DNA from 3 places in the Shewanella aestuarii genome. Region 1 is predicted to be linked to each of the others. Evidence: predicted binding sites of a transcription regulator. Region 1 holds the regulator's gene; each other region holds the start of a gene.

Region 1 (10,727 bases):
ATGCGCGCCATAAACTCATTCAAGGTTAACTCAGCTAAATGGGCTGGCACTAATGAGTTTAAGGTAATGTCTTCCAGTTCAATTGCCAAACCAATCTCACGCGCCAAAATAAGCAATTTGCGCTGCATATCTCGTCCAGATAAATCATCGCGAGGATCAGGTTCAGTGATCCCTAAGCTTTTTGCTTGGGTGACTAATTCTGAAAATGGCTTACTGCCATCGTAATTTTCAAATAACCAACATAATGTACCTGAAAATATACCGCCTACAGCTTCAATGGTGTCACCACTGTTGCGTAAATCATTAAGCGCATGCTGAATAGGCAAACCGGCACCACAACTGGCATTGTAGCGCCAAAATAAACGACGATTACCTAATTGCAGTTTCAATTCACGATAAAAAGGTAATGGCCCAGAACCGGCTAATTTATTAGCACTAACCACATGAATACCTCTGGCAAATAACTCAGGGTACTGCAAGGTTAATGAGGCGCTGGCACTGATATCTAATGCAACAACTTCATCACAAGATAGCTGCTCAATTTGCTCAAATAAACCATCATAATTCCATGGTTGTGCTTGTTGCTCATATTGTTGCTGCCAGTTGTCTAAGTCCACACCTGCGTTATCAATCAAGGCTTTTTGAGAACTCACTAAACCAACCAATTCTACCGTGGCTTCCAGCTCTTTATTTAAACCAAAGCGCGCACGTTTAAATAAATCAATCCAAGCTTCACCAATATTACCCACGCCCAGTAGCAATACCCCTATGCGCATTCTAGGGCCAGCGCAGCGGCGGTGCACTTTTTGAGTTAATAAGTTCACTTGTGCTTGTGGCACTAAAGTAACCAAACTTAAGCCATCTTGATAGATAGGTTTAGCATCACGGCTGAGCAAACGCGCAAAGCTTCTACGGTATAACTCAGCGTCAGCACTCACCAAGGCCACCAAACCTAAATCGCTGTGTATTTGCAAATCTTCAATCACAAACTCAGCTGCAAAGCTGGCCAATAATGACTGAACTTGCTTTTGGCTTTCAAGCGTAAAGGCTAACTCTAGCTTTTGCTGAGCCAACACCCAATGTGCCAGTGGGGTTAAACCCGCTTGGGCAAAAATAGCTAATAATGGCTCAATACTGGCACTAGATTTAAAGCTAAATAACACCACCTCATTGAGGTTTGTTACTACTGGGGCACTTGCAGATGAGCTTTGTGGGGCTATTAAGGTGAAATCGGTATGCGAAGCATAGCTTGAGCGCACAGCCAAGCTGACCGAGGTATCAAACAATGGCTGCAAAGTACGTGAATGTAACACCGGCGAGCCAAGTCGTGCTAAACGATCGGCTTCAGCAAGCGACATGCTTTTTAATAGTTTGGCATCGTTGATTTTATTCGGGTCAGCATTAAATACTCCTTCAACATCCGTCCAAATGGTGACACGGCCAATGTCAGCTAAACTGGCAATTAAAGTCGCACTAAAATCAGAACCATTACGCCCCAATAATAAGGTATCACCTTGACCATTGGCACAAATAAAGCCGGTGATCACTAATCTTTCATTCGGGTGAGCGGCTAATAATGCTTGCACCTTGGCACGCGATTCATCAACACGAATATTAGGCACAGAGCCTTCATCGGCGACTAAAATAGAGCAAGCATCAACATGAGAAGACGCCACACCTGATTCACGTAACAAGGCCGCCATGAGTCTAGCAGACCAACGTTCACCAAAACTGACAACTTGATTAAGCTGGTACTCATTACGCTGCTCAAGCGATAGCAAACTAATTAATTGAGATTTATCCGTTGATAAACGCTCGCGTAAATCGCGCGCTTGCTCATTAGACAATAACTGTTCGATCAAGGTTTGCTGATAACTAATCAGCACTTGTAGCTCTTCTTGCCACAACTGACCGCTTTCACGCAAATTGAGTAACTTGTATAAAAAATTGGTACTTTTGCCAGCGGCTGACACCACAATTAAGTCATCACTGTTACCATGAGTCAGTAAAATATGAGCGACACGTCGATAACAATCGGCGTCAGCAAGACTTGAACCACCAAATTTATGTAAATGACCACGCGCCATTTGTAACTCCTTAAGCACCCACTACAACGCTGCGACTGCAGCTAATGCGGCTTGAATATCTGCCACTAAATCATCGCCATCTTCAATACCAACAGACAACCTTAATAATGTATCTTTAACACCGGCCTCATAGCGAGCCTCTGGCTCCATTGCTCTGTGCGTCATGGTGGCAGGAACGGCCACTAAACTTTCCACCCCGCCTAAACTTTCAGCAACACTGAACAAAGTTAATGCAGATAAAAAGGCAACCACTTCTGCTTCACCGCCATTGAGTTCAAAACTTAACATAGCACCAAAGCCTTGTTGTTGTTTCGCCGCAATTTCGTGACCTGGATGGTCTTTTAACCCCGGATAATACACTTTTGCAACAACATCACTTTGACTTAACAGCGCAACAATACGCTGGGCATTGACTTGATGTTCGCGAATACGCACCGCAAGCGTACGAATACCGCGTAAGGTTAAATAGCTATCAAACGCTGAGCCTGTTAACCCTAAAGTATTCGACCACCAATGTAGTAGCTCTCCCAACTCGGCATCTTTTGCCACCACAGCACCACCGACAACATCACTGTGCCCATTGATATATTTAGTGGTTGAGTGAATCACAATATCTGCGCCTAAATTAAGTGGCTGTTGCAAAATAGGAGACAAAAAGGTGTTGTCTACTGCTACTAATGCACCGACTTGTTTAGCCGCTTTAGCGATTTCAGCGATATCGACAACACGTAGTAGTGGGTTAGATGGCGTTTCTAACCAGACCATTTTGGGCTTTCTAGCAATAGCCTCAGCCAAAGCTTGTTCGTTGGTTTGATCGACCACCGCCAGTTTAAATTGGCCTTTTTTAGCTAAGTTGGTAAATAAACGGTAACTGCCACCATAGCAATCATGCGGAACAACAAGTAAATCATTTGGACCTAATAAGCTGGTTACTAGGGTAATAGCAGCCATACCAGTGCAAGTCACCACCCCCGTTGCGCCATGCTCTAACTTGGCAATAGCCTCACCTAAAATGCAACGAGTAGGATTACCTGAGCGACTATAGTCAAATTCGCGCGGATTTTTATGGCCATCAAATGAATAATTGGTCGATAAATAAATTGGCGGAACAACAGCACCATATTGTGTGTCACTCTCAATGCCCTGACGCACGGCGACGGTAGCACTGTTATGTTGTTTACAAGACTTGGTCATGGTTGACTCCTAACACGATGAACACACAAAAGAGATGTCTAGATGGCTAAATTTACCTAACAGAACTACTCAGGTCAACAAAAATAGCCGTTTAGACGTCTAAACATCAAGAAATCTATTTGCAATGTGCACTAAAACACAGCAATAATTTGACTAGAGATTGTAAGGGTTTAAAATCTGCAGCGAATTTATAGTAAAGGGTGAGTTAATGACTGAGTGGAATGGCGACTATATTAGCCCATATGCCGAGCACGGCAAGAAGAATGAACAAGTAAAAAAAATCACCGTATCAATTCCTTTAAAAGTATTGAAAGTATTGACCGATGAGCGCACCCGTCGCCAAGTGAATAATTTGCGCCACGCGACAAATAGCGAATTACTTTGTGAAGCATTTTTGCATGCCTACACAGGTCAACCATTGCCTGATGATAATGATTTATCAAAAGATGAGCCAGATAGCATCCCGCGTGAAGCGAAAGCATTAATGGATCAAATGGGTATTGAATGGGAAGACTTAGAGTAATTTCTGCAAATTAGAATTACCCAAACTCTTCAATCACATTCCACCAAGATAACTATCCTATGTGTAGGATAGTTATCTTGGTGGAATGTTGTTTTTACGCCTTTCTTAATTCTGTATGTTCCGTTTTGTAACCCATACTCAATCAGACGCTTATAACGAGTTCCATTTTATGTCATTTATTGATCCCACCACATTGATTTTAGCGTCAGTGATTATTTTTTGCGGTGCATTAACCCAAAGCTTAATTGGTTTTGGCTTAGCCGTGGTTGCCAGTCCACTCCTGTATATTGTTGACCCACAACTCGTGCCTATACCGATAATTGTGATGGGATTTGTTATTTCATTAATGACCTTATATAGAGAGCGAGCTCACTTAGCCTTCAACGGATTGCAATATGCGCTTATCGGTCGAATTCCTGGGGGATTTCTAGGCGCCGCATTATTACTGTTCGCCCAGCAAGCGGTATTAGGCTTGGCCATCGCTGGCATTGTGTTTACCGCGGTTTTGTTAAGTGTGTTTAAGTTTTCAGCGCCGGTAAATCGACTTACCTTGTTTATTGCAGGTGTGGTATCGGGTATTTTTGGCAATATTGCGGCGATTGGCGGTCCACCACTGGCGATTTTATTGTCGGGTAAAGATGCCAGTCAATTTAGGGCGGCATTGTCTGCCTATTTTGTTTTTAGCTCGGTAATTGCACTGCTTATTTTAGTTTTGGTCGGCTTGGTTGAATGGAAGCATATGTGGCTATCTGTGATGTTAATTCCCTCTGTCGTTGCGGGTTATTTCGTTGCAGGGCGGCTTGTTGGCAAAGTGGATAAAAATAAAACCCGCACCGCAACGCTGATCCTGTGCACATTAAGTGCTTTAGTGCTAACCATAAAATCTATCTATGCATTAGCTTAAATGCCCCATATTTAACACAGCCATACTCGCTATATCCGCCTATCACTAAACTTAATCATCTCCTATGAGCTTGATCACACCCAGTCTATTAGATTTTTTTCAATTAAATTTTTATCAATTAGATTTTTCTCATTAACTTGATCTACTTCAAATTAACACTACCTACTTTTAGGTAACATTCTTAACAACAAGGACACGGTTTTAAATTAAAAGTAATTGGGGTGAACCCCATACCCTAGATGAGGATGTGAACAATGAAAATCAATCTAAAAGTTGCCATTGCAATGGCTCTGTTTTTATCACTTGGTAGTCAAGCAATGGCGGCTGAGGGTGGCAATCCGAAAAAAGGTAAACACCTTTATAAAAAAGAATGTAAAGCTTGTCATAGTGTCGGCACAGAAGGACCAGAGTTAACCCCGATGGCAAAAACCATGAGTCAATGGGATCGCTTTTTCAAACGCGATCAACACAAAGCCAAACCTGAAGTATTTAAAGCCTTATCAGAGAAAGATTTGAAAGATATTCAGCAGTTTTTATATGACCACGCTGCGGATTCAGATCAGCCACAAACCTGCGGTTAATAGCCACTTAGGGTTAAACAAGGTGTCGTAATAGGCACAGATTACATCTTGAAATCAAAAAATATTGGGGCTTAGCCTCAGGGACTCTGACAATCAAAATTTGGTTGAAAGCACAAAAAACAACCAAATTTTAGGGAGCAATATTATGCGTACTCTCATTTCAATATTAGTGGCTAATGCACTGCTTTTTAGCGGGGCTGGTTTTACAGCAGATATCGACGCCCAAAAAATCGCCGATCTTAAACAGCAACTAGCAGACATTACCGAAGAACTTGATGATCTCAATTCGCGGGTAGATAAAACCGAACGCCACACCGCTTTAGATAGAATTCAAATTACAGGTGATTTTCGGACCAAAGCGCATTCATTGCACTTTCAAAATGTCACTTGGAATCCAGCAATGAAAGTTAACTTTTCAGATTTTGGCGCTAAAGCCATGTCTGGTGCGTTTGGCGACCCTAGCAGTGCTACTTCACCGCTAGGTAAAATGATGGCCGCAAACCCGGAGTTAGCTGCGGCATTTCAAAGTGGCATGTTACAAGGCGTAATGCCCTATGTTCTTGCCCCTCAAACCCAACAAGATATCGATAACGACATACTTTACACCACTCGCTTACGTTTAGATCTCAAAGCAAAAGTATGGGATAACGTCAGTTTTGCAGGCCGACTCAGCATGTATAAAAACTGGGGCGACTCTACCGGGGTTAAGGTATTTGATTCATGGAACTCATTTACCATGGATGGCACCAGTAGTGGCAACACCAGTGGCGATTGGTTACGAGTAGAGCGCGCTTATTTTGATTGGAAAAATATTAACGGTAGCAATACTTACCTCTCTATTGGACGTCGCCCTTCAACCTATGGCCCACCGAGTCATTATCGTGAAAATGAAATGCGCGGCGGCACGCCATCTGGGCACTTAGTTAACTTTAATTTTGATGGTGCAACATTGGGTTATAACTTAGGTGAAATCACCGGTATTGAAGGCCAAGTCGTACGTTTTTGTTATGGCCAAGGATTTGAGTCTCAGTTTGGTAATGGCGAGATGTTTGGCGACATTATCACTAAAGATACCCACTTAGGTGGCTTCAATATTGATGTGATTAATGACGGCACTAACTTCCTGCAAATGACCTTATTTGGCGCTAAAGATATCAACGATGGCTTCAAGGGCACCATGGCATTTCCCACCCAATTAGCGGGAATATTTGCTCCGACTATGTATCAAGACATGCAAAAGTTTGAAAACTTCAACTTTGTCACCCGTGTTCAGCCTAGTGGTGTTATTGGTGACATGTTCTTAGGTGGCTTAGGTTATGCTAGAGAAACTGAAAATGATTACAAATGGTTTGCTTCTATCGGTTGGACGCGTGCAGAACCTAATGGCAATGCCGGTTTATTTGGCGGCATGTTAAATGATGCTGTGTTTGAAGCGGAGCTAAATAGCACGGGTACTGAAATCATTATGGTACCAAAAGAAACTGTCGATACGGATACCAAAGATGGTTACGGCGTTTATATCGGGATGCAAATGCCCGCTCCGGGCGGTAAATTCGGTCTAGAGTACAACTATGGTTCAGAATATTGGACCCCATTTACCCAAGCCCAAGATGACCCCATTGGTAGCAAATTAGCTACTCGAGGCCATGTCGCTGAAGCCTATTACATTTTTGATATCAACCCAAGAATGTTTATCAAGTTAGCAGGCTTGTATTACGACTTTGAATACACAGGCAGCGGCACCCCGGTTGGCGCACCTCAAAAAGTGGATGATGTCATTGCTGGTACCGCCTACTCCATGCTGCCTGTAGTGGATACCGCTTACGATGTAAACGCCTCTTTGACTGTTAACTTTTAATTGCACTTCCCGGGGGCCTCGCCCCTCAGGGTAAGGATTTAAATCATGAAAAAAATATCAATGGCTTGGATGTTACTGTTAGCCAGTAGCGCCACTCACGCAGCATTTGATCATAAAGAAGTACTTAAAGGGCCATTTACACAAGGCACTGAAGTCACCACGCAATGTATTGAATGTCATGAAGATCATGCAAAAGAGTTTATGAAATCTTCCCATTGGACTTGGGAATTAAAGCAAGAGTTGCCCGATCGCACCGTAATGCGTGGCAAAAAGAATAGTATTAATAACTTTTGTGTCTCAATTGCTGGTAATGAACCACGCTGCACTAGCTGCCACGCAGGTTACGGCTGGAAAGATAACAGTTTTGATTTTACCGATATGACCAAGGTGGATTGTTTAGTGTGTCACGACACTACCGGAACCTATATCAAAGAACCAGCAGGTGCGGGTGAGCCAATGGCCAAGGTTGACTTAACCCGTGTTGCCCAAAATGTCGGTCAACCTGTGCGTGATAATTGCGGCACTTGTCACTTCTATGGCGGTGGTGGTGATGCGGTTAAGCATGGCGATCTCGACTCTTCTATGTCTTACCCAGAAAAAGACACAGATGTCCACATGGATACCGACGGTAATGATTTTCAATGCCAAACTTGCCACACCACAGCAAGCCATCAAATATCAGGCAATGCCATGGGCGTATCACCGGGCGGAGAAAACCCTATCGGTTGCGAAAACTGCCATGACAGTGCGCCACATGACAGCAAAAAGCTCAATACTCATACAGCAACGGTTGCCTGTCAAACATGCCACATTCCGTTCTTTGCCAAAAATGAACCGACAAAAATGCGTTGGGACTGGTCTACCGCTGGCCAAGAATTAGCTGAAGTTAAAGACGAAAATGGCAAAAAAACCTTTATGAATAAGAAAGGCAGCTTTATTTGGCAAAAAATGGTACCACCACAATATGCTTGGTTTAATGGTAAAGCCGATGCGTATATGGCTGGCGATAAAATTGACCCAAGTCAAACCATCAAATTGGCCTACCCACTTGGCAACATTAACGACAGCAAAGCCAAAATTTATCCATTCAAAGTACATACAGGTAAGCAAATATATGACACCAAATTGAATATATTAATTACCCCTAAAGTGTTTGGTGAAAATGGCTATTGGGATAAATTTGATTGGGATTTAGCATCCAAGCTAGGCATGGAAGCGAACACCACCATGATTGAAAAAGGCTTAAGTTACAGTGGCGAGCATGACTTTGTTGAAACTGAAATGTGGTGGCGCATCAACCATATGGTTTCACCTAAAGAGCAGGCTCTTCAATGTAATGACTGCCACAACAAGGGGACTCGTTTAGATTGGCAAGCGCTTGGTTATAAGGGTGACCCAATGAAAAACAAGCAAGGCCCAAAACATGCTAAATAAGATTTGGTCATTCAACCAAACAGTCTAATTAGAAAGGCTTGTTCAATATCAATCAATTAGCAATTAGCAATTAGCAATTAGCAATTAGCAACTAGCAACTAGCAACTAGCAACTAGCAACGAAAAATGCCTTATCAAGTTGATAAGGCATTTTATATTTTAGTGTTTATAAGCATTAATGAAAAAACTGTTTTGCCGGCAGCGGTTTTGAGTAAACATAACCTTGAATAAAATAAACACCCTGCTCACTTAGATAAGCAACTTGCTTATCATCTTCTACCCCTTCAGCAATCATATTTAAATTGGATTTTTGTGCAAATGAAATAATTGCTTCAATGGTTTTAGTATTAAAATTGTCTTGACGACCTATGGTATCAACAAACATCTTGTCAATTTTTAGGGTACTGATCCCTAAATGTTGCACATAGCTAAAACCACCGTAACCGGTACCAGCATCATCTAATTTTAAATCAATACCTATCGCGTAAAACTTATCTAACATTTTACGCGCAGCAACTAAATCTTTTATAGGTAAGCGCTCAGTAATTTCTAATGAAATACTATGCTGTTGCAATTCACCTGATTCAACCACGCCTTTTAGCATCTGATACAAATCATCATTATCCAAATGCTCAGGCACAATATTAACGCTAAAAAATAAGGCATCTCGTTTACTGGCAAGTTGTTTTACATCATTAAACACATGCCCGAGCAACCCCTTGGTCATATGCACGATTAAACCATTAGCTTCTGCGTAGGGAATAAACTGATTCGGTGGCATTAAGCTACCATCTTGACGTTGCCAACGCATCAGCACTTCGGCACCAATCACTTTTTGGTTGCGGGAGTCCACAATAGGTTGATAAAAAGGAATAAACTCAGACCGCTTAATCCCTTGAATAATTTGATTATGAATAGATTGAGCATGGTTAAACCATAAACTTGCTACATATGTCACCCAGGAGGCAACAATGCCAGCAATGAGTAAAATCATCCACCAAGAAAAGTAGGTATATTGCTCATAAAACTCACGATTGCCAGATAACTGAAACTTTGCTTCAAAATAGGACGAAGCTAAAACAACCTCTTCACTAATAAAATAATCACCATCAAAACTTTCAAAACCAAATGTTAAAAAAGGACTCGAATCAAAAGATATTTTATATTCTAAACAGTGTTCACAGCTCATGGGCACAAAATAGCGAGGCTCTAAAGGGATCAAACTAGCCACATAAAAAATATCGCCCATATTGCGGATCAGTATCAGCTCAAGATGCTGCCCTGTTATAGACTCCAATACCCCTAAACTATATGTTTCACTAATTTGATGGTGTTTTACTTTGTGAACTTCGCGGATGACTTCGTTAGACTCACAATAAATATTTAGCCCTTTGGCTACTCCTACCCAACGAATAAAACTAGCATCAAACACGGTACGCTTTAACTGTGCTTCAACCTCGTCATTACACTCAAATGAGTCAAATGTAATATCAGGTAAAGCATTTAACTGTGCAGCACTTGTTTTAATTAAACGCTCAAACTTATCGGTTAACATGGCTGCGTCACGACCAATCAGCTGCTTGGCTAATATATGGTCAGTAAAACGTAATAATGCAACGCTCAGAAGCAGCGTAATTAAAAAGATTAAACCATACTTAATTCGTTCCATGAAACCACCTAAATCCAGCAAGTTATCTTCAATATAGCCTGCCTGTGGATGTTAAGGTAGTGTAAATATTTAAATTAATGATAAATCAAGCCCTTCACAGCACCAATCATTATGCTGTTGACTAATTGGATCAATAAATTGCAATCGCTGTGCCAATAACTTTAATGGTTTAGCAAAGTTATCAGGCCCTTTGGGCTGAAGCACAGGATAAAACCTGTCGTTAATCAATGGCATACCAAGGCTTTGCATGTGCACTCGTAATTGATGGGTTTTGCCCGTGATCGGACTGAGCTCAAACAAACCAATATTGTTATGAATGGCTACCAGACTGATTTGTGAATGGCTATTCACCTCGCCTGGCGTGATTTGCATAATAAAACTGGGATCGGCTGGTTCAATACGATTTTTAACCGTCCACATATGCGGGAGTTTTAGCTGACCTTGCTGATATTGTTTCAAGATATCTGCTGTCAACATC
Region 2 (10,727 bases), 290 kb from region 1:
TCGAGCAAATGCTGCGCAGCATGATATTTGGTGATGGTCATGGTAATCATGACCACTTGATGCAGTTTACTAAAGCGTTAACTGGCTCGTCATTTTTTGCACCTTCGTTAGATTTTTTAACTCAGTGGGATGAAGGTTGAGTTAGCTGATTTGAGATTAGGCAGTAAAAAAGCAATGCGAACTGCATTGCTTTTTTATGATTGCCAATGACAGGCAGGATAAAATGCTGCTACTAGCTACTCTGCGTAGTTAAATAGTGACTTTACGGTTTCTAGAGTGTCGTCAATGGTTTTAATGCTTGATGGACAGATAAAGATAGTGTCATCACCGGCAATCGTGCCTAAAATTCCTTCAGGTTTGCCGATTGAGTCAAGTAAACGTGCAATTAATTGCGCGGCACCAGGACTGGTTCTAACCACAATCATGGCTTGATTATGATCAACATCCAAGACCAGGTTTTTTAATGGACTTCCAGCAGTAGGTACGCCTAATTCAGCGGGTAAACAATACACCATTTCTTGTTTGGCATTACGCGTTCGCACCGCGCCAAATTTACTGAGCATGCGCGAAACTTTTGATTGGTTAATATTGCCGAATCCTTCAGTTTGCAAGGCATTAACAATTTCGCTTTGACTGCCAAAACGCTCTTCTTTAAGAATCGCTTTAAATGTTTTGATCAAATCATCCTGACTTTTATTGGTTGGCATAAAGTATTTTCATCTTATAGTTGTTATTCATAAAAACGCTTTATTTTGAATATAAGTAGCTTAACTGTCAAGAAAAACTCATTTTTGATGAATAAAAATTCACTGCGCAATTAGTTGTATTGGCGCGAATTGTTTACTTGGTGCTTGCCACCCCAGTTAACACCATAATGGTGTTACCGCTTTGGTCTAATAAATGAAGTTGCTTGTTTATCATTTGTATTTGGTTGACTAAAGGCAATGTTTGCAAGACTTGTTGCTCTTGTTGCATTAACGCCTCAATACAAGCTTTGCGAGTTAACCCATCTGAAGTTAATGTCAGTTGCTTGCCTGTTATTTGGTATTGGCCAAAAAAGCCATTACAACTGGTATTGCCAGTTAATTTACCATTTTCTGCAAATATTAATTTGGCTGAACTGTAATCGGTCACAGTGTTAGATTGGACTGAATCGACTCGCCACTCGCCGATAATATTATATTCGGGCTCGATATTGCTGGTGGTTTGACAGGCGCTTAAAGACAAAATAACTGCTACAGCACCAATGAAATGTTTTATCATGGGATATTCACTGAAAAGACTTTAATTAGCGCTATTCTACTACTAGGCACAATACTGTGTAAAAGTGTGATCTACTGTTCAGTGCTTTTATTAGGAAAATTTAATGATCAAATGGTTAAAAGTCCTGCATTATATCGGCTCGTTGATGATGTTGTTTGGTGGGTACTTACTTTTATTTACCCAAACCAGTCAGCAAATTGATGGCATGATGGTTGTTGCATCATTAATAGGCTTAGGATTATTGATGATGGCGCCATATCCTGTCGCATTAGTCATTGAGTGGTCTCATCGTCAGCAAAAGCAACAACAAATAACCATCAAGAAAACTCAAACCAACACGTTAGACAAAGTACAACCTAATGAATCGCAGGATAAGTAGTTGATTATTTACCGACTCGCCACTCTTACTGATGTTGCCCAACTTCATGAACTAGAGACTTTACATGTGAATGCTGAACTTAGCAGCTACGATCCCAGCCTACAAGCTCAGGGTTTATCACGTGGGCAGCTTGAGTCGCTCATCGAGCAACATTGGATCATGCTGGCATTAAACGAGCAGACAATTATTGGTTATGTGATTGCGGCTAAATGGTCATTTTTTGCGAAGCAGTCTTTGTATCAAAAAATGATTGCTCTATTGCCGAACATTAATATCAGTCAAGGTCAGTTTCCGGTAAAGGTAACCATTGCTAACAGTTGCCAGTACGGTCCAATATGGATTGATCAACAATATCGTGGACAAGGGATATTTGCTAAATTGGTTGATGGGTTAGCAAGTAAAGTTAAAATAAATGTCAGGTTTTTAGTGGCTTATATTGCTGAAGATAACGAACGCTCATTTAAGGCTCATACTCAATATGCGGATATGCAGGTTGTCGATTATTTTAGTTTTCAGCAGCGTGACTTTTATTTATTAATCAAAGCGGTTTAATGGCATTTTTAAGGTGCTTGGGTGGATTGTATGTCTGTTGAAGCAAAATTTAACACTTTGTTTGGGGCTTTTAAGGATTTGCAACTAAGTGCATTTGATAATATTAAACTTGTTGTTGCAGTATTAAGTGAGTCACAGCAGGATTTTAGTTGTCATGAAATTACTCTTGATCCTACAGAGGGGGATTAGTGTACTTTGCCGTCTGCTGGTTGGAAGGATGGATTGTTTGCGGCCCATGTAATCAATATCAAGTATCATTCAAACTTTGTGATAACCCTAGTAGTATAAAAGTGCTCAGCCAAATTGATGTACCAATAATGAGTATGCAACAAGTCAGCTTTATGTGTGTTGAAAGCGCTCACTTTGATCATTGCTGATATTTTTAGTTATTGTAGATAATAAAAAACCGCCCGCAGGCGGTTTTTGTAATACATTTATTTATAAGCCGGCATCAGCGCGTAAAACTTCTGCTTTATCAGTTGCTTCCCATGGGAAACATTCACGGCCAAAATGGCCATAAGCTGCCGTTTGTTGGTAAATCGGACGCGCTAAATCTAGCATTGCTGTTAAGCCATACGGACGTAGTTCGAAGTGTTGACGTACTAATTTAATTAATACTTCCTCAGACACTTTTCCTGTGCCAAATGTTTCGATGCTAATCGATGTTGGCTCGGCCACGCCAATGGCATAAGATACTTGAATCTCACAGCGGTCAGCTAAACCAGCAGCAACAATGTTTTTAGCAACATAACGCGCAGCATATGCTGCACTACGGTCGACTTTTGAAGGGTCTTTACCTGAGAATGCTCCACCACCATGGCGAGCCATGCCACCATAAGTATCTACGATGATTTTGCGGCCTGTTAGACCACAGTCACCCACAGGACCACCAATCACAAAGCGACCGGTTGGGTTAATGAAAAACTTGGTGTCTTTATTTAACCATTGCGCAGGTAATACAGGTTTGATGATGGTTTCCATCACACCTTCAATGAGATCTGCTTGCTTGATGTCTTCGCGGTGTTGAGTGGACAATACGATAGCATCGATACCAACAATTTTACCTTCATTATAAGCAAAGGTTACTTGGCTTTTTGCATCAGGGCGCAGCCAAGGCAATGTGCCATCTTTACGTACTTCAGATTGGCGTTTAACCAATTTGTGAGCGTAAGTAATAGGGGCTGGCATTAATACGTCAGTTTCGTTGCTAGCATAGCCAAACATTAACCCTTGGTCGCCGGCACCTTGCTCTGCTGGATCTTCACGGTCAACACCTTGGTTGATGTCTGGCGATTGCTTACCAATTGCGTTTAATACTGCACAAGAATCTGCGTCAAACCCCATGTCTGAGTGGGTATAACCGATTTCACGGACGGTTTTACGGGTAATTTCTTCGATATCAACCCAAGCAGAGGTGGTCACTTCGCCACCCACTAATACCATGCCTGTTTTGACATAGGTTTCACACGCAACGCGAGCTTTAGGATCTTGCTCAAGAATTGCGTCTAATACCGCATCAGAAATCTGATCGGCGATTTTATCTGGATGACCTTCTGAAACTGATTCAGAAGTGAACAAGTGCTTTGCCATAGTTGGAAGTTCTCGTCGTTTGCTGGAAGAAAAAATTTTAAAAAAGTATACGTCTAGACGTCTATTCTAGTCGAAATCGATTTTGATAACACCCCTGTATACGATCAAAAGCTAAGTTTTGTGCAATACCGCAAAAATTCATTTTTAGTCCATTGTTTTTGTTTCATATCAAATTTAATTAACTTTATGATTAATTTTGACTTTTGTGATGGCCGAACAATTTGCCGTTTCTATTTTGTACAAAAATATGAACAATCTAATTTATGAAAATAAATTTAATTCATGCTTGCAATGATGAAATTAGCTTTTGTTTAGTGATTATTTATTTTGTGTTAGCGCTAACTTTCTGGTTTTAGATAGTTTTATCATAATAACTAGCGTGTAAGTTGGTGGGATATTAACCGCGACGAAATATAAATTTGCGTCACGCCGCCGAGTAAGGGAAAATATGACTCCATAATTGCCCGCTAGACCTCATCAACAAGAACAAGCAGGAGAGAGCATGTCATCTCGTAAAGAACTCGCTAACGCAATTCGTGCGTTAAGTATGGATGCCGTTCAAAAAGCTAATTCTGGACACCCAGGCGCACCAATGGGTATGGCCGATATTGCTGAAGTGTTATGGAATGATTTTTTAAAGCACAACCCTAACAACCCAAATTGGGCAGACCGCGACCGTTTTATTTTATCTAACGGCCATGGTTCTATGCTTATCTACTCTTTACTGCACTTAACCGGTTATGCACTGCCAATTGAAGAATTAAAACAATTCCGTCAATTACACTCAAAAACACCTGGGCACCCAGAATACGGTTACACCCCTGGTGTTGAAACAACCACAGGCCCATTGGGTGCGGGTATCAGTAATGCCGTCGGTATGGCGATTGCTGAAAAAACTTTAGCCGCTCAATTCAACCGCCCAGGTTTTGATATTGTTGATCACTTCACATATTGTTTCTTAGGTGATGGCTGTTTAATGGAAGGTATCTCTCATGAGGCTTGTTCATTAGCAGGTACATTAGGTTTAGGTAAGTTAATTGCATTTTGGGATGACAACGGTATTTCTATCGATGGTCATGTTGAAGGCTGGTTTACTGACGACACACCAAAACGTTTTGAATCTTATGGTTGGCATGTTATTGCAGACGTTGATGGCCATGATAGTGATGCTATCCGTGCTGCAATTGAACAAGCTAAAGCTGTCACAGACAAGCCAACCATGATTTGTTGCAAAACCATTATTGGTTTTGGTTCACCAAATAAGTCTGGTAGCCACGATTGTCACGGAGCGCCACTTGGTGATGCTGAAATTGCAGCGGCTCGTGAATTTTTAGGTTGGCCACACGCACCATTTGATATTCCTGCTGATGTTTATGCGGGTTGGGATGCAAAAGAGCAAGGTCAAATGAATGAAGCAGCATGGAACGATAAGTTTGCTGCATATCAAGCTGCATTTCCTGAATTAGCTGCAGAATATGAACGCCGTGTATTAAAAGGTGAACTACCAGCTGAATTTGAAGCCAAAGCGCAAGCCTTTATTCAAGAGTGCCAAGATAAAGGCGAATCTATTGCAAGTCGTAAAGCGTCACAAAATGCCATTGGTGTATTTGGTGCCATGTTACCTGAATTACTAGGTGGTAGTGCTGACTTAGCTGGATCAAACTTAACCCTTTGGTCTGGTTCTAAAGGGATTCAAGATGATCCTGCTGGCAATTATATTTTCTACGGTGTTCGTGAATTCGGTATGAGCGGCATAATGAACGGCGTGTCTTTACACGGTGGTTTCATCAATTATGGCGCAACCTTCATGATGTTTATGGAGTACGCTCGTAATGCGGTACGTATGTCTGCGTTAATGGGTATTCAAAATATCTTTGTTTACACCCATGACTCAATTGGTCAAGGTGAAGATGGCCCTACTCACCAACCCGTTGAGCAGTTAGCTAACTTGCGCTTAACACCTAATATGGCGGTATGGCGTCCATGTGATGCAGCAGAAACTGCAGTAGCTTGGAAAGCAGCTATTGAGCGTCGTGATGCACCAACGTCATTAATTTTTAGCCGTCAAGGCTTAAAAGCACAAGCGCGTAATGCTGAGCAGCTAGTAAATGTAGCTAAAGGTGCATATGTACTTCAAGACTGTGATGGCGTAGCCGATGTGATTTTAATTGCAACCGGTAGTGAAGTTCAGCTAGCACTTGATTCTGCTGCGGCATTAACTGCTGATGGTATTAAGGTTCGTGTGGTATCTATGCCTTCAAACACTGAGTTTGATAAGCAAGATGCTGCTTACAAAGAATCAGTATTACCAAAAGCGGTCACTAAACGTGTTGCAATTGAAGCCGCTCATACAGATTTCTGGTACAAGTATGTTGGCTTTGGCGGTGATGTTGTTGGTATGACAACATTTGGTGAGTCAGCGCCTGGTGGTGACTTAATGAAACACTTTGGTTTCACTGTTGAAAACGTTGTCAGCAAAGTAAAAGCATTAGCTTAATCGCAATTTTAATTAGCACTTATATATTAAGTGCTTAATTGTGTATAATGTTACGGCCTGCATCTTGATGCAGGCCGTTTTTGTTTTTATCGCCTAATTATTATTAGATGCTGGTTTAAATTACATCTGGATGTTGAATGATTCGAGTCGCAATTAATGGGTATGGTCGTATTGGACGCTCAATTCTGAGAGCGTTATATGAATCTGGAAAACGTCATCAAATTCAGATTGTTGCGATTAATGAACTGGCTACTCCACAAGGTGTTTGTCACCTCACACAATACGATACCACTCATGGTCGTTTTCAAACTCAAGTTGCCTTAAAAGACAATCATCTAGTGATAGGTGATGATGCAATCATTCTCTTAAATCAACCCGACCCAAGTAAACTACCCTGGGCAGCGTTAGATATTGATATTGTCTACGAGGCGAGTGGAAGCCTACAAGACCGCCAAGAGTGTGAAGTTCACCTCCATGCGGGCGCAAAGCAAGTGTTAATATCACATCCATCTTCTGCTGATGTCGATGCTACCATTGTGTATGGTGTGAATCATCATTTGCTGCAAGCTCATCATACAGTGGTGTCTAATGCATCTTGTACCACTAATTGTATTGTGCCGGTTATCGATGTTTTAGATCGACATTTTGGCGTTAAAAGTGGCGCAATTACCACCATCCATTCGGCAATGAACGATCAACAAGTCATTGATGCTTATCATGAGGATTTGCGCCGCACCCGTGCAGCTGGGCAATCGATTATTCCGGTAGACACTAAACTCGCTCGAGGGATTGAGCGGATTTTACCGGCAATGAAAGACAAGTTTGAAGCGATTTCTGTCAGAGTACCAACCATTAATGTGACTGCGATTGATTTGTCTGTAACGCTGGAGAAACGTGTTGATATTGCTCAGGTCAACTCTGTTTTAGCCAAGGCCTCTAATGGCAGTTTTAACGGAATTTTAGGCTATACTGACGAGCCATTAGTGTCGTGTGATTTTAACCACGATCCAAGGTCTAGTATTGTTGATGGTACGCAAACCCGTGTCAGTGCCGGTCATTTAGTTAAATTATTATTGTGGTGTGACAACGAGTGGGGTTTTGCTAACCGCATGCTCGATACCAGCTTGGCGATGTATGCAGCCAAGCAAAATGATGTGAAGTCGTAAGCGAATTTTAAACCGTGGGTATGCTACCGGCGGGAATTCAGTATTTGTTTTATTATTTTTTAACTTTAAAAGGAAAGGCTGATTATGGCAATTATCAATATGTCAGATTTAGATCTGCAAAATAAGCGTGTCCTTATTCGTGAAGATTTAAACGTACCCGTAAAAGATGGTGTAGTTACCAGTGATGCACGTTTACGTGCCGCATTACCAACCATTAAATTGGCGCTTGAAAAAGGCGCGGCTGTAATGGTGATGTCGCACCTTGGTCGCCCAACCGAAGGTGAATTTAACCCAGAGTTCTCACTACAACCTGTTGTTGATTATTTGGCTAATGCGCTTGATTGTCCTGTACGTCTAGCTACTGATTATTTAGACGGTGTAGAAGCTAATGTTGGTGAGGTTGTGGTATTTGAAAACGTCCGCTTTAACCTTGGTGAAAAGAAAAACGATGAAGCTTTAGCCAAGAAAATGGCCGCTTTATGCGATGTATATGTAATGGATGCTTTTGGTACAGCTCATCGCGCTCAAGCTTCGACTCATGGTGTTGGTTTATTTGCACCAATTGCGTGCGCTGGCCCGTTATTAGCGCAAGAGTTAGATGCCTTAGCTAAAGCTATGGATAACCCTGCTCGTCCTTTAGTCGCGATTGTTGGTGGTTCTAAAGTGTCTACTAAGCTAACTGTGCTTGAAAGTTTATCAACGATTGTTGATCAACTTGTTGTGGGCGGTGGCATTGCGAACACCTTTATTGCCGCTGCAGGCTACAATGTTGGTAAATCATTATATGAAGCGGATTTACTGGATGAAGCTAAACGTCTTGTGGCTAATGCGAAAAGTCGTGGTGGTGATATTCCTGTGCCAACTGATGTTGTTGTTGCTGGCGAGTTTAGCCCAACGGCAGCTGCCACATTAAAGCCTGTGAGCGAGGTATCTGACTCGGATATGATTTTTGATATTGGCCCAGACAGCGCAGAAGCCTTAGCTAAAATTATCGAACAAGCAGGCACCATTGTGTGGAATGGACCTGTTGGCGTGTTTGAGTTTGACCAATTTGGTAAAGGTACTGAGCGAATTGCAATGGCCATTGCGGAATCCAAAGCCTTCTCTATTGCTGGTGGTGGTGACACCTTAGCTGCAGTAGATAAGTATGATATTGCTGATAAAGTTTCTTATATTTCTACTGGTGGTGGTGCATTTTTAGAGTTTTTAGAAGGCAAAAAATTACCAGCGGTAGAAATGCTTGAACAACGCGGTGCATAATTTGCATTAATTTGTCGACATAAGATTGTGTTATGTATTGCGACATAAAAATAATAATTATTAAAACGAAAACCGCTCTGTAAATGTCATGAACCATATTTACAGGGTATAAAAATCCATCCAAAAAATAGCGACCTAGGTGAGTAATCACCCTATAATTGGAGAAAAAAATGGCTCTTATCTCTCTACGACAATTGCTAGACCATGCCGCAGAGCATGGTTATGGTGTTCCTGCTTTTAACGTCAATAACCTTGAGCAAATGCGTGCGATTATGCAAGCTGCTGAGGCAACAGACAGCCCTGTTATCGTGCAGGCATCCGCTGGTGCGCGTAAATATGCTCGCCCGCAATTTTTAAAATACTTGATGGCAGCTGCACTTGAGCAATACCCTGATATTCCAGTCTGTATTCATCAAGATCACGGTACCGATCCGGATATTTGTCAGCGCTCAATTCAGTTGGGTATGTCATCTGTCATGATGGACGGCTCGTTAATGGCTGATGGTAAAACACCTGCCTCTTATGAGTACAACGTCGATGTAACTCGTCGAACTGTTGCGTTTGCTCATGCCTGTGGTGTGTCAGTGGAAGGTGAAATTGGTTGTTTAGGTAGCCTAGAAACCGGTATGGCTGGTGAAGAAGATGGCGTTGGTGCAGAAGGTGTTTTAAGCCATGACCAGTTATTAACAACACCTGAAGAAGCTGCCCGCTTTGTTGCTGATACTCATGTTGATGCTTTAGCTATTGCAATTGGTACTAGCCACGGTGCTTATAAGTTTAGCCGTAAGCCAACAGGTGATGTTTTACGTATCGACCGTATTAAAGAAATTCACGCACGCATTCCTAATACTCACCTTGTTATGCACGGTTCATCTTCTGTACCGCAAGAATGGTTAGAAATTATCAATCAATATGGTGGCGCTATTCCGGAAACTTATGGCGTGCCATTAGAAGAAATCGTTGAAGGTATTAAGCACGGTGTGCGTAAAGTAAACATTGATACTGATTTACGCTTAGCCTCAACGGGTGCTGTACGTAAATTCTTAGCAGAAAACCCCGCTGAGTTTGATCCTCGTAAATTCTTAAAAGCGTCAATGGAAGCCATGGCAGACATTTGTACTACGCGTTATGAAGCATTTGGTTGTGCTGGCATGGGCTCTAAAATTAAGCCTAAATCATTACAGGCAATGTATAAAGCTTACCAAGCTGGTGAGTTAGATCCGCAAATCAACTAACCCAGACTGTTAAATCTAAAAACCGCTTAATACCCTTAGGCGGTTTTTTTATGGGGCAAATCTGTTTAAGTGGGAGATGAACTCGGCTCAATAGAATAAAAACAATACTTACAACAAGTTACTATATTTATAAATCTATAAATATTTTTGTTGGTAATTTTATTACTAAGTGTGTTGTTTATTTGTGCAAAATGACGCATTATCCTCGCCCCAAAATGGTCTTTAAGACTATTTTAAGTGGACTTTAGCGTACAATTAATAAGGTTTATTATGGCTTTGTGGCGTTTCAGTTTGAATTGTCATACTTGTTTAACATGTAATTTAATTTCTTAGATTAACTCCCCAGATTAACACCTTGCTTTAAGTGAACTTGCAACATGCACACACAATCAGACAAACCTTTATCGTTATTTTCCTTAACTTGGCCATTATTTTTTGATTTTGCGCTGCACTTTCTAACTGCAGCGTTGAACACTTTTATGATCAGCCATGTGTCTTATCAAGGCGTAGCCGCTTTGTCTGTCGGTAATATGGTATTTGAATTATCAATTACTTTATTTAGTTTTGTCAGTATTGGTGCCAGTGTAGTGATAACACAATACTTAGGGGCTAAGAATAAAGCTGGCGCGCGTGATGTTGTGTATTCCGCAATAGGTTTTAATTTAGGGGTTGGGGTTGTTGCGGCAATTGGTGTGATATCAGGTGCTAGCACCATCTTATATTTAATGAACTTGCCTGAGCATCTGCTCGCAGATGGGAAGTTATATCTGCAAATTGTCGGTTTG
Region 3 (10,727 bases), 1.7 Mb from region 1:
ATTGGATGGCGACTAAAGCAAAGTGCCTGGGGAAAGGGGGTTGCCACTGAAGCGGCAACAGCGGTGATGGATTTTATCGCTCAGCAACCTGAAGTGACTATGTTTACCGCTATTGCATTGGAGCACAACTTGGCGTCAATCGCTGTCATGAAAAAGCTGACAATGCAGTTTGTTAAAAAAGCGCTGCATACTGATGGCCCAGTTGCGCAAGAGTTAGTGTTTTATCAAAAAAGGCTCTAATAGGGCTATGGTTTAGATAACAAAAAAGCCAATCAACTGACTGGCCTTTTAGATTAACTGTTATATTAAAATCAACAGTATTACTGATTTAAACTCTATTTTTTAGAATCTAAGTAGCGCTCAGCGTCTAATGCCGCCATACAACCTGTGCCAGCAGAGGTAATGGCTTGACGATAATGTTGATCCATAACATCACCACAAGCATAAATGCCTTCAATACTAGTTTGGGTCGCATTACCTTGTAAGCCACTGTTTACCTTTAAGTAACCGTGGTTCATTTCAAGCTGACCTTCAAAAATACCGGTATTAGGACTATGACCAATCGCAACGAAAACGCCAGCGACTTCTAAATCAGTAATTGAGCCATCTTTGGTGCTTTTCTTTTTCAGTCCTGTTACACCCATATCATCGCCAACCACTTCTTCAAGGGTTTGGTCTAGATGAAGGATGATGTTGCCGTTAGCCACTTTGTCCATTAAGCGGTCAATTAAGATCTTTTCTGATCGGAAAGTATCACGACGATGGATTAAATGTACTTCTGAAGCGATATTACTTAAATAAAGAGCTTCTTCAACAGCGGTGTTACCACCACCAATAACCGCAACTTTCTGGTTACGATAGAAAAAACCATCACACGTTGCACAAGCTGAAACACCGCGCCCCATGAAAGCTTCTTCTGAAGGTAGACCTAAATATTTAGCTGATGCACCAGTGGCAATAATTAATGCATCACATGTATATTCGCCATTATCACCCTTAAGACGAAACGGACGTTCAGTCAGTGTGACTTCATTAATGTGATCAAACAAAATTTCAGTTTCAAACTTTTCAGCATGCTTTTGCATGCGTTCCATTAATGCTGGACCGGTTAAGTCTTCAGCGTCACCTGGCCAGTTTTCTACTTCAGTAGTGGTAGTTAGCTGTCCGCCTTGCTGCATGCCGGTGATCATCACAGGTTTCAGGTTAGCACGGGCAGCATAAACCGCTGCAGTATATCCAGCTGGGCCAGAACCTAAAATTAATAGGTTACTATGACGAGCTTCACTCATTTTAATTCTCCAGATTGATGCATAACGCAATTTGCAAAGATTGTAGGGAATTTACCTTTGTGGGTAAAGGGCACAAACGGTTATCTATTTCGATTGCGGTAATCTAATGTGTCAATAAATGCTGTCAGCTTAACGTTAAGCCAACAGCGAAAACGGTAACAACTAACTAATTGTTCAGTATGAAAGATGGCAAGAAGGAAGATTGTTTTTCTCTAAGTAATTCTGATGATACTCTTCAGCAACATGAAATGTTTGTAATGGAACGATTTCAGTAACTATGTGGCGCTGCCCCCAACGTCCACTCCGTGCAAAAGCGAGTTTAGATGCTTCTGCTTGGGCTTTTTGTTGTTTGTCATGATAAAAAATAGTGCTTCGATATTGAGTTCCAATATCGCCACCCTGCATGTTGAGCTGAGTTGGATTATGGTTTTTCCAAAAGATATCTAATAAGTCATCAAAACTCACAATATCAGCATCATATTCAACTTGAACTACCTCAGCATGTCCTGTCGTACCTGTTTTAACTTCCTCGTAGGTTGTCGCACTGTCTTTTCCCCCCATGTAGCCACAGGTTGCGTTAATTACACCATTAACTTCACGAAAGAAATACTCAACACCCCAAAAACAACCTGCCCCAAATGTTGCTAACGCCATGATGCTTCCTTGAAATAATTAAATGACTCGTGGATGTCTAGATGGCTAAAGTGTGAATAGTTTTACTTAAATAAGCAATAGTTGTTTTGATAATATTTGTATGTAAGTTATCAATATTGAATATACACACCAAAATTTGTTTCAAGCTATGGTAAAATCCGCGCCAACAATAAAAACTCAGTATTGATCGTTAGCGTTTGTTGATCGGCTTTAAAGCCAAATCCACTCAATAAAAACAACAATAAACTGAGAGTCCACATATTCAAGGAGCTTAAGTTGCAAGCACAACTTATGGAAAAGAAAGATTTTCTTGCTTTTACATTAGACAACCCAGCAGGCATATCAACAGGATTTAAATTTGAACTAGCACAGCACACTCAGGTTGAGGTGCTTGATACAGGTGCGATTGTTTTTAGTCCAATAGATCAAACTACGACTGGTCAACATAGCAAAAGCATTGTCCTTTCATGTGCGGTTCATGGCAATGAAACGGCTCCAATTGAAATTTGTAATGCCTTAATAACAGCATTATTAAATCAAACCATTAAAACAGCTCATCGATTATTATTTTTAATTGGTAATCCACCCGCTATCCACAATAAAACCCGCTTTATTGAAGAGAATATGAACCGCCTATTTAGTGGTGCCCATTCTAAAGGACAAGGCTTGATAAATGATGAACGTATCCGCGCCAAAAAATTAGAAAAATATGTCGCCGACTTTTTTAATAACGACTCAGCAAATAGTCAGCGTATTCACTATGATTTACATACTGCGATTCGTTCATCAAAACATGAAAAATTTGCTATCTATCCATATCGTTCAGGGCGCAGTTATAACGGAGAGCAAATGATGTTTTTAGCTGCGTGTGGTGTTGATACCATACTTTTTCATCATGAACCTACAACCACATTTAGCTATTATTCTTCTGAGCAATTTAATGCCGATGCTTTTACTGTCGAATTAGGTAAAGTAATGCCATTTGGTGAAAATGATATGTTACGTTTTGAACAGACACAGATCATGTTAACCATGCTTATCACTCAGCCGTCTGTCACTGTTGAACCATACGACCCAAAGCAACTCAATTTATACAAAGTCTCACGCTCGATTAATAAAAACGCAGATGACTTTAATTTTGCCTTTGCCAACGATGTACCTAATTTTAGTCAATTTAGGCAAGGTGAAATATTAGCAACAGAAGCAGGTAAGGCGATAACCGTTAATTCGCCAGTTGAAGCGATAGTGTTTCCCAATGCAAATGTACCCGTTGGGCAACGCACAGTATTGTGTTTGGTACCTGCGCCAAACGAAGATGTACAGTAGGCTAAAGCTATTGCGTAAAGCAATATATACAATGTTAGTCTTCCTAAAATCGTAACGTTAATTTAGAAACTATTGTATGGTAGTTTACGTTAACGTAATGTCTGACAGTAAATTATAATTAGGTCGCTACGATTTGGCGTAGCGACTAACAACAACAAGAGCATATTATGAGCAACGCACCACTGAACAATGAAACAGTGCACCGTGTCAGCTTCTTAGATAAAGCGTCATTGCACATTCCAATTTTGCGTATTCTTCAAGCCGATGGCACAACATATGAGAATGCAGTGCTACCCGTTATAGACCAAGAGCTTGCTGCAAAAATTTACGATACTTGTATTTTTACCCGCGTTCTTGATGAACGTATGTTAGGTGCCCAACGCCAAGGTCGTATTAGTTTTTATATGACCTGTATTGGAGAAGAAGCTGCCGTTGTTGGTAGTGCTGCAGCATTAGACAAAAACGACGTAATTTTAGCACAATATCGTGAGCAAGCTTCGTTGCGCTACCGTGGTTTTACGACTGAACAGTTTATGAACCAAATGTTCAGTAATGAAAAAGATCTCGGTAAAGGTCGCCAAATGCCAATTCATTACGGTTGTAGTGAGCTTAATTATCACACTATTTCATCTCCGCTAGGGACCCAAATTCCTCAAGCAACAGGGGTTGCTTTTAGTCAAAAGCTAAAAGGCGAGCGCAACGTGACCATTTGTTATTTTGGTGAGGGCGCTGCATCTGAAGGAGACTTTCATGCAGGCTTAAATATGGCTGCAGTGTTAAAGGCTCCAGTTATTTTCTTCTGTCGCAACAATGGTTATGCCATTTCAACGCCAACCGAAGAGCAGTTTGCAGGTAACGGGATTGCTAGTCGCGGTGTGGGCTATGGTATGCACACCATTCGCGTTGATGGTAATGATATGTTAGCTGTATTAGCGGCTACTCAACAAGCCCGTGCTTATGCTCTTGAAAATAATGCACCGGTATTGATTGAAGCGATGACTTACCGTTTAGGGGCGCATTCGTCTTCTGATGACCCATCTGGCTATCGTTCTAAAGAAGAAGAAGCGAAATGGCAACAGCATGATCCTGTTAAGCGCTTTAAACTTTGGTTAATTAATAAAGGCTGGTTAAAAGAAGCTGATGATACCAGTATTTATGAAAAGTACCGTGAAGAGGTGCTTGCTGCTGTTAAAGTAGCTGAAAAGCTACCTGTACCTCACTTGGACCAAATTATTGAAGATGTATACGACGTACCAACGCCGGCATTGAAAAAACAGTTAAAAGAACTGAAAGAACATATCAGTAAATATCCAAAAGCGTATCCGAAAAGTGCAGGGAGACTATAAGCCGTGGCTCAAATGAATATGTTACACGCCATTAATGAGGCGTTATCGATTGCCATGAAAGCCGACGAGCGCATGGTTGTTTTTGGGGAAGATGTCGGCCATTTTGGTGGTGTTTTCCGTGCAACGTCAGGATTGCAAGAGCAGTTTGGTCGCGATCGCTGCTTTAATACCCCTTTAACAGAGCAGGGGATTGCCGGTTTTGCCAATGGTCTTGCAGCAAACGGCATGACTGCGGTTGCTGAAATTCAGTTTGCCGATTATATTTTCCCGGCATTTGATCAAATCGTCAACGAGTCAGCTAAATTTCGTTACCGCAGTGGTAACGAATTTAATGTTGGCGGCCTCACGTATCGTACACCTTACGGTGGAGGTATTGCTGGTGGTCATTATCACTCACAATCGCCTGAAGCCTATTTTACGCAAACACCTGGTTTGAAAGTGGTTGTGCCTCGTAATCCAGAACAAGCTAAAGGCCTACTACTCGCTGCTATTCGCGATCCTAACCCTGTGATTTTCTTTGAACCTAAGCGCCTTTACCGCGCCTCTGTTGGCGATGTCCCTGAAGGTGATTATCAAATCGAATTAGGTAAAGCCGATGTGGTTAAGCAGGGTAGCGATATCACTGTTTTGGCTTGGGGTGCACAAATGGAGATTGTTGAAAAAGCCTGTGATATGGCAGCTAAAGAAGGTATTTCATGTGAAATCATCGACTTACGCACTCTATCGCCATGGGATGTTGATACTGTTGCCAAATCTGTTAAGAAAACCGGTCGTTTAGTGATTAACCATGAAGCGCCATTAACGGGTGGTTTTGCCGGTGAAATAGCCGCAACGATTCAACAAGAGTGTTTCTTGTATTTGGAATCACCTATTAGCCGAGTTTGTGGTTTAGATACGCCATACCCACTCATTCATGAAAAAGAATATATGCCTGATGAATTCAAAACGTTTGAAGCCATCAAAGCGACAATGTCATTTTAGGAGTGGTTATGATTAAAGATTTTATTCTACCTGACATTGGTGAAGGTGTTGTTGAATGTGAATTAGTCGATTGGCTGGTGTCTGAAGGCGATACTGTTGTTGAAGATCAGCCAATTGCAGATGTAATGACAGACAAAGCGTTAGTGCAAATTCCAGCGCCCCATGCAGGAGTCATCACTAAACTATATTATGCAAAAGGTGATATTGCGATTGTGCATGCGCCTTTGTATGCAGTTAAAATTTCTGATGATGTCGAGCAAGAAGCACCAGTGCAACAAGTTACCACTGAAACAGCGCAAGTTGATGTTACACAACATCAAGTAACAACATCGGGTGTAACTGTAGAAGACTTCCTTTTACCGGATATTGGCGAAGGTATTGTTGAATGTGAGCTTGTCGATTGGTTAGTTGCCGAAGGTGAGATGGTTGTTGAAGACCAACCGATAGCTGACGTGATGACAGATAAAGCATTAGTTCAAATCCCTGCGATGAAAGCCGGTAAAATTGTTAAACATTATTATCGCAAAGGTCAATTAGCTAAGGTGCATTCACCATTATTTGCTATAGAAGTTGAAGCTGATGTTAGCGTTACTGTTGAGGTTGAAGCACAAACTGCACCAGTGGCAGCAATGGCATCAAGTTCAAATGAAATGGTGATTCAGGGTAAAGCGTTAGCAAGTCCTGCGGTTCGCCGCATGGCAAGAGCTAAAGACATTAACATTGCAGATGTTAAAGGATCAGGAAAAAATGGCCGTGTTTATAAAGAAGATATTGAACGCCATCTTCAAAATGATTCATCTGCAATCGTAACTACTTCGGACACAGCATCTGCACAATCGGTTCAAGTGACAACGTCTACTGCTGTCAGCAATTCAACAGATAGAGTAGAACCCATTAAAGGTGTTAAAGCGGTAATGGCAAGAATGATGACAGAGTCTGTGTCAACCATTCCACATTTTACTTACTGTGAAGAGTTCGACCTAACCGATCTAGTTGCCATGCGTGAAAGCATGAAACAGCGTTATTCAACCGAAGAAGTTAAATTAACCATGATGCCTTTCTTTATGAAAGCCATGTCTTTGGCATTAAATGAATTTCCTATTCTAAATAGTCAAGTTAATGCTGATTGTACCGAATTGACCTATAAGTCTCGTCATAACATTGGTATGGCGGTAGATTCAAAAATGGGGTTATTAGTACCTAATGTTAAAGATGTGCATCTGAAGTCAATCTTAGAGGTCGCAGCTGAAATAACAAGGTTAACAAATGATGCTCGTAGCGGTCGGGTATCGCCAGCCGATCTGAAAGAAGGAACCATCACGATTTCAAATATTGGTGCTTTGGGTGGCACAATTGCAACACCTATTATCAATAAACCAGAAGTCGCTATTGTTGCTCTAGGTAAACTACAAAATTTACCGCGTTTTAATGATAACGGTGAAGTCGAAGCACGCAAGCTAATGCAAGTAAGCTGGTCAGGCGATCATCGTGTTATTGATGGTGGGACCATTGCCCGTTTCTGTAACTTGTGGAAGTTCTATTTAGAAAATCCACAAGAGATGATGATGGCTATGCGTTAATCGTTATTATATCGTGTGTAAAAATACCCTAAAGGACGTTAAATACGTCCTTTTGTTTTAGGTGTAGTTTCCGTATAATTCGCGCTAGAAATCACATTATTGGAACCGTTATGAGTCAGTCGGCACCCCAAATCGAAACAATTGATTATCCTTTCCCACCAAAGCCTGCCGTATTATCAGATGCGCAAAAGCAAGCATATAAAGCGCGTATAAAGCAGTTGCTAGTAGATCAAAATGCGGTCCTTGTTGCCCATTATTACACTGACCCTGAAATTCAAGCTTTAGCCGAAGAAACAGGAGGCTGTGTATCTGACTCATTAGAAATGGCGCGTTTTGGGCGTGATCATCCCGCTAAAACCCTGATTGTTGCAGGGGTTAAGTTTATGGGTGAAACTGCTAAAATTTTAAGCCCTGAAAAAACGATTTTAATGCCGACTTTAGAAGCCACTTGTTCACTTGATTTAGGTTGCCCTATTGATAAATTTAGTGAGTTTTGTGATGCTCACCCAGATCATACCGTTGTGGTTTACGCTAATACCTCAGCAGCGGTAAAAGCGCGTGCAGACTGGGTTGTCACCTCTAGTATTGCTTTAGAAATTGTTGAACATTTAGATGCTCAAGATAAAAAGATTATTTGGGGACCAGACCGCCATTTAGGCTCATACATTGCTAAACAAACAGGGGCAGAAATGCTGATGTGGCAGGGCGATTGTATTGTTCACGATGAATTTAAATCGAAAGCATTACGTGAGCTCAAAAAGCAATACCCCGATGCCGCAGTGTTAGTTCACCCTGAATCACCGGCAAGTGTTGTTGCAATGGCGGATGCTGTTGGTTCAACCAGTCAGCTTATTAAAGCTGCACAAACCATGAGTAATCACACGTTTATCGTGGCAACAGATCGCGGCATTTTTTATAAAATGCAGCAAGCTGCTCCAGGTAAAACATTAATTGAAGCACCAACTGGTGGTAATGGCGCAACCTGTAAAAGCTGTGCCCATTGCCCTTGGATGGCCATGAATGGCTTACAAGCGATAGAAGCATCACTGGCGGATACAGACAAAACCACCCATGAAATTTTTGTCGATGAAGAATTACGCCTTAAAGCGCTGATACCGTTAACAAGAATGCTTGATTTTGCCAAAGACTTAAATATGAAAGTAAAAGGTAATGCTTAACGATTAGCTTGTAGCTATACAAGCTTTATTATTCAGGTAAATCTCTGCGCTTGCGTGGAGATTTTTTTTACCAATATACATGATACCAATCGTAATAAATAACTGATCATTCTAGCTTGTGAAAATACCTGATAATAACTACTTATCAAAAAAATCTGCCTTGTTATCACGCATTTTTCCTACGCTATTTCTGGCCACTTATTTACTGTGATTGGTATGATATGTAGATGAGTAAAGCTGAGTTTCATTACTTCAATTAGTTTATTGTTCGTTTACAAACTTGCCGCAACTCAGCTTTTTTGCCGATTTATCATCAAACTTAACGCTTTTAAGCGAATTTAAAAACCACGTTTAAACGTCAAAATATGGCCTTTGAATTCTTTACTCAGATAATCGGTGTTGTCTGGTTTCTCTTGGCTAGCAATAAATCCAAATGTGGTCATTAGTTTGGCTAACTTATTTTTTCTGCCACGACCGGGATCGACAATAATTACCTCACATTGAGTATTAGCGTGGCTTGAGATGAATGTAGCCAACAGCTCAATATGTTCATCTTCATACAATAAATCGCTCCCTATGATGATGTCGAATAAGCCCAAGCTGTCAGTTCCATCTGCCCAGCCTACGCGCTCAAACGCAATATCTTTGCTATTGTTAAGATGAGTATTACGATTCAAGAAGGTTTGGACTTCAGGATGGTAGTCTGTTGCGGTAATGTCAGCTTGTTGTTTGTTTAGTAATAAACTGGCTAAAGCCATACCGCAGCCGACCTCCAAAATACGTTTTGATTGGGTATCATGGACAAACATATGGTGAGCCAGAACTAAACTTGATGGCCATAAAATGCCGAATAAAGGCCAAGATGCTGAGGAAATGCCTAAGCTTTCTGCTAAACCGTTTGGATCGTAAAATTCTTGATTGTTACGAAGTGTACAAAGGTGAATATCAAGCTTATCAAACTCAACGGTTTGATAGCTTAAGCGAAGATTTGTCATTGGCTGCCTAATGATGATGGCGCTGAGCCAACTATCTAAGATAAATGACAAAACGAATGTTGCACAACAATATAGTAAAACGGATACGAAGTAACGCTTTAACGCACAGTTTGTGCAATAAGCTATTTTAATAGTCTATTGTGCGGTCAGTTTTTGAATGGCTATCGCTAAAAGTATTGCTTGATTTAAACAACCACTTGGTTAATTGAACATTACGTTGATTAGCCGTTTATCGGCTAATCATACAACTTGATGTTGCTGTGGCTAATAACTTGCCATCTTGTGTCACCAATCTCGCCTCTGCGATGGCGAGGCTGGTACTTAAATTGATAAGTTTGCCTGTGGCAAATACAGCTTTATTTTTTGGAACAGGGCGAACCATCTTTATATTTAAATCTATGGTGGCGTAACTAACTCCAGCAGGAAGCGCAGAATGCACAGCACAGGCTGTTGCCGAGTCTAAAACTGTTGCGGCAAAACCACCATGAACGCCGCCCATAGGGTTTAAATGACGTTCATCCGCTACAGCTTCGAAGGTGATTTCACCTTCACTCACCGTTATTGCCTTCATGGGGATAGTTTGAGTAATGGATGGCGCAGGTATATGACCAGCTAACATGGCTTGCATAATTTGCAGTCCAGTCATTTCACGAATATTCATAAGTACCTTTATTGGTTCGTTAAAATAAAAAGGGTAAAGCTAAGCTTTACCCTTTAATCATCAACAGTATTGATTATGCAGCTTTTTCCTGTTTAACAGGAGCCTTAACATTGGCACGTAGAGCTTCTGGGTCAAAGTCATCAACATTGATAGACTTTAAACGACCAATTTCAGTACGTTCTAGTAAAGCTATTTCGCTGTCGCTTAAAATGCCTAATTCTTTGCCTTGGGCTGCAATTCTGTCTAAATACATGAATGGCAGACGCTTACCAGCGGCTTTACACACTTTATCGTATATAGGCTCTGCTGCTAACATATCGATAAAGGTCTGTTCTTGAATACCAACGGCATTGTGTTCGCAGTTAGTAAAGAACTGACCTTTACCTAAACGATCACGGCTAGCACAAGGTGTTTGCATTATCTTGGCAACTTTATGATCTAAGACATCTGATGGACGCTTAACTGCACGACCAAATGGGAAAATCACTAAGCGTAATACGTGACCTAAGCCCATTGGGAAGTTGTTAAGTAAATCATCTAACGAGTCTTGCAACTTGTATAATGAATCTTCAACAGCCCATTGTACTAATGGTAAATCTTCAGTTAGACGACCATCATCTTGATAACGCTTCAGTGTTGCTGAAACAAGATAAAGCTGACTTAACAAATCACCTAAACGCGCAGAAATACGCTCTTTACGTTTTAAATTGCCACCTA

What was found. Region 1 encodes MetJ, which represses methionine synthesis genes. Its sites were predicted from a motif close to TAGACGTCTAGACGTCTA; they were not measured.
Region 2: the regulator MetJ is predicted to act here: its motif matches at 3,831-3,848, upstream of metK (methionine adenosyltransferase).
Region 3: the regulator MetJ is predicted to act here: its motif matches at 1,974-1,991, upstream of msrA (peptide-methionine (S)-S-oxide reductase MsrA).

Annotation. Positions count from the first base shown of each region.
Region 1 is NZ_CP050313.1:3,574,157-3,584,883, forward strand. It holds gene HBH39_RS15590 (bifunctional aspartate kinase/homoserine dehydrogenase II) at 1-2,087, opposite strand, end outside; gene metB (cystathionine gamma-synthase) at 2,109-3,281, opposite strand; gene metJ (met regulon transcriptional regulator MetJ) at 3,490-3,804, shown strand; gene HBH39_RS15605 (sulfite exporter TauE/SafE family protein) at 3,974-4,708, shown strand; gene HBH39_RS15610 (c-type cytochrome) at 4,963-5,289, shown strand; gene HBH39_RS15615 (DUF3373 family protein) at 5,435-7,147, shown strand; gene HBH39_RS15620 (tetrathionate reductase family octaheme c-type cytochrome) at 7,208-8,581, shown strand; gene HBH39_RS15625 (EAL domain-containing protein) at 8,756-10,249, opposite strand; gene HBH39_RS15630 (pseudouridine synthase) at 10,319-10,727, opposite strand, start outside.
Region 2 is NZ_CP050313.1:3,288,319-3,299,045, reverse strand. It holds gene HBH39_RS14470 (Dyp-type peroxidase) at 1-140, shown strand, start outside; gene argR (transcriptional regulator ArgR) at 237-707, opposite strand; gene HBH39_RS14460 (META domain-containing protein) at 841-1,263, opposite strand; gene HBH39_RS14455 (hypothetical protein) at 1,367-1,642, shown strand; gene HBH39_RS14450 (GNAT family N-acetyltransferase) at 1,643-2,194, shown strand; gene HBH39_RS19855 (hypothetical protein) at 2,225-2,383, shown strand; gene metK (methionine adenosyltransferase) at 2,633-3,784, opposite strand; gene tkt (transketolase) at 4,287-6,281, shown strand; gene epd (erythrose-4-phosphate dehydrogenase) at 6,419-7,447, shown strand; gene HBH39_RS14425 (phosphoglycerate kinase) at 7,532-8,707, shown strand; gene fba (class II fructose-bisphosphate aldolase) at 8,878-9,942, shown strand; gene HBH39_RS14415 (MATE family efflux transporter) at 10,320-10,727, shown strand, end outside.
Region 3 is NZ_CP050313.1:1,850,427-1,861,153, forward strand. It holds gene HBH39_RS08360 (GNAT family N-acetyltransferase) at 1-240, shown strand, start outside; gene trxB (thioredoxin-disulfide reductase) at 336-1,289, opposite strand; gene msrA (peptide-methionine (S)-S-oxide reductase MsrA) at 1,464-1,943, opposite strand; gene astE (succinylglutamate desuccinylase) at 2,220-3,269, shown strand; gene HBH39_RS08380 (thiamine pyrophosphate-dependent dehydrogenase E1 component subunit alpha) at 3,437-4,615, shown strand; gene HBH39_RS08385 (alpha-ketoacid dehydrogenase subunit beta) at 4,619-5,596, shown strand; gene HBH39_RS08390 (dihydrolipoyllysine-residue acetyltransferase) at 5,605-7,176, shown strand; gene nadA (quinolinate synthase NadA) at 7,287-8,354, shown strand; gene HBH39_RS08400 (class I SAM-dependent methyltransferase) at 8,693-9,349, opposite strand; gene HBH39_RS08405 (PaaI family thioesterase) at 9,579-10,010, opposite strand; gene fadE (acyl-CoA dehydrogenase FadE) at 10,084-10,727, opposite strand, start outside.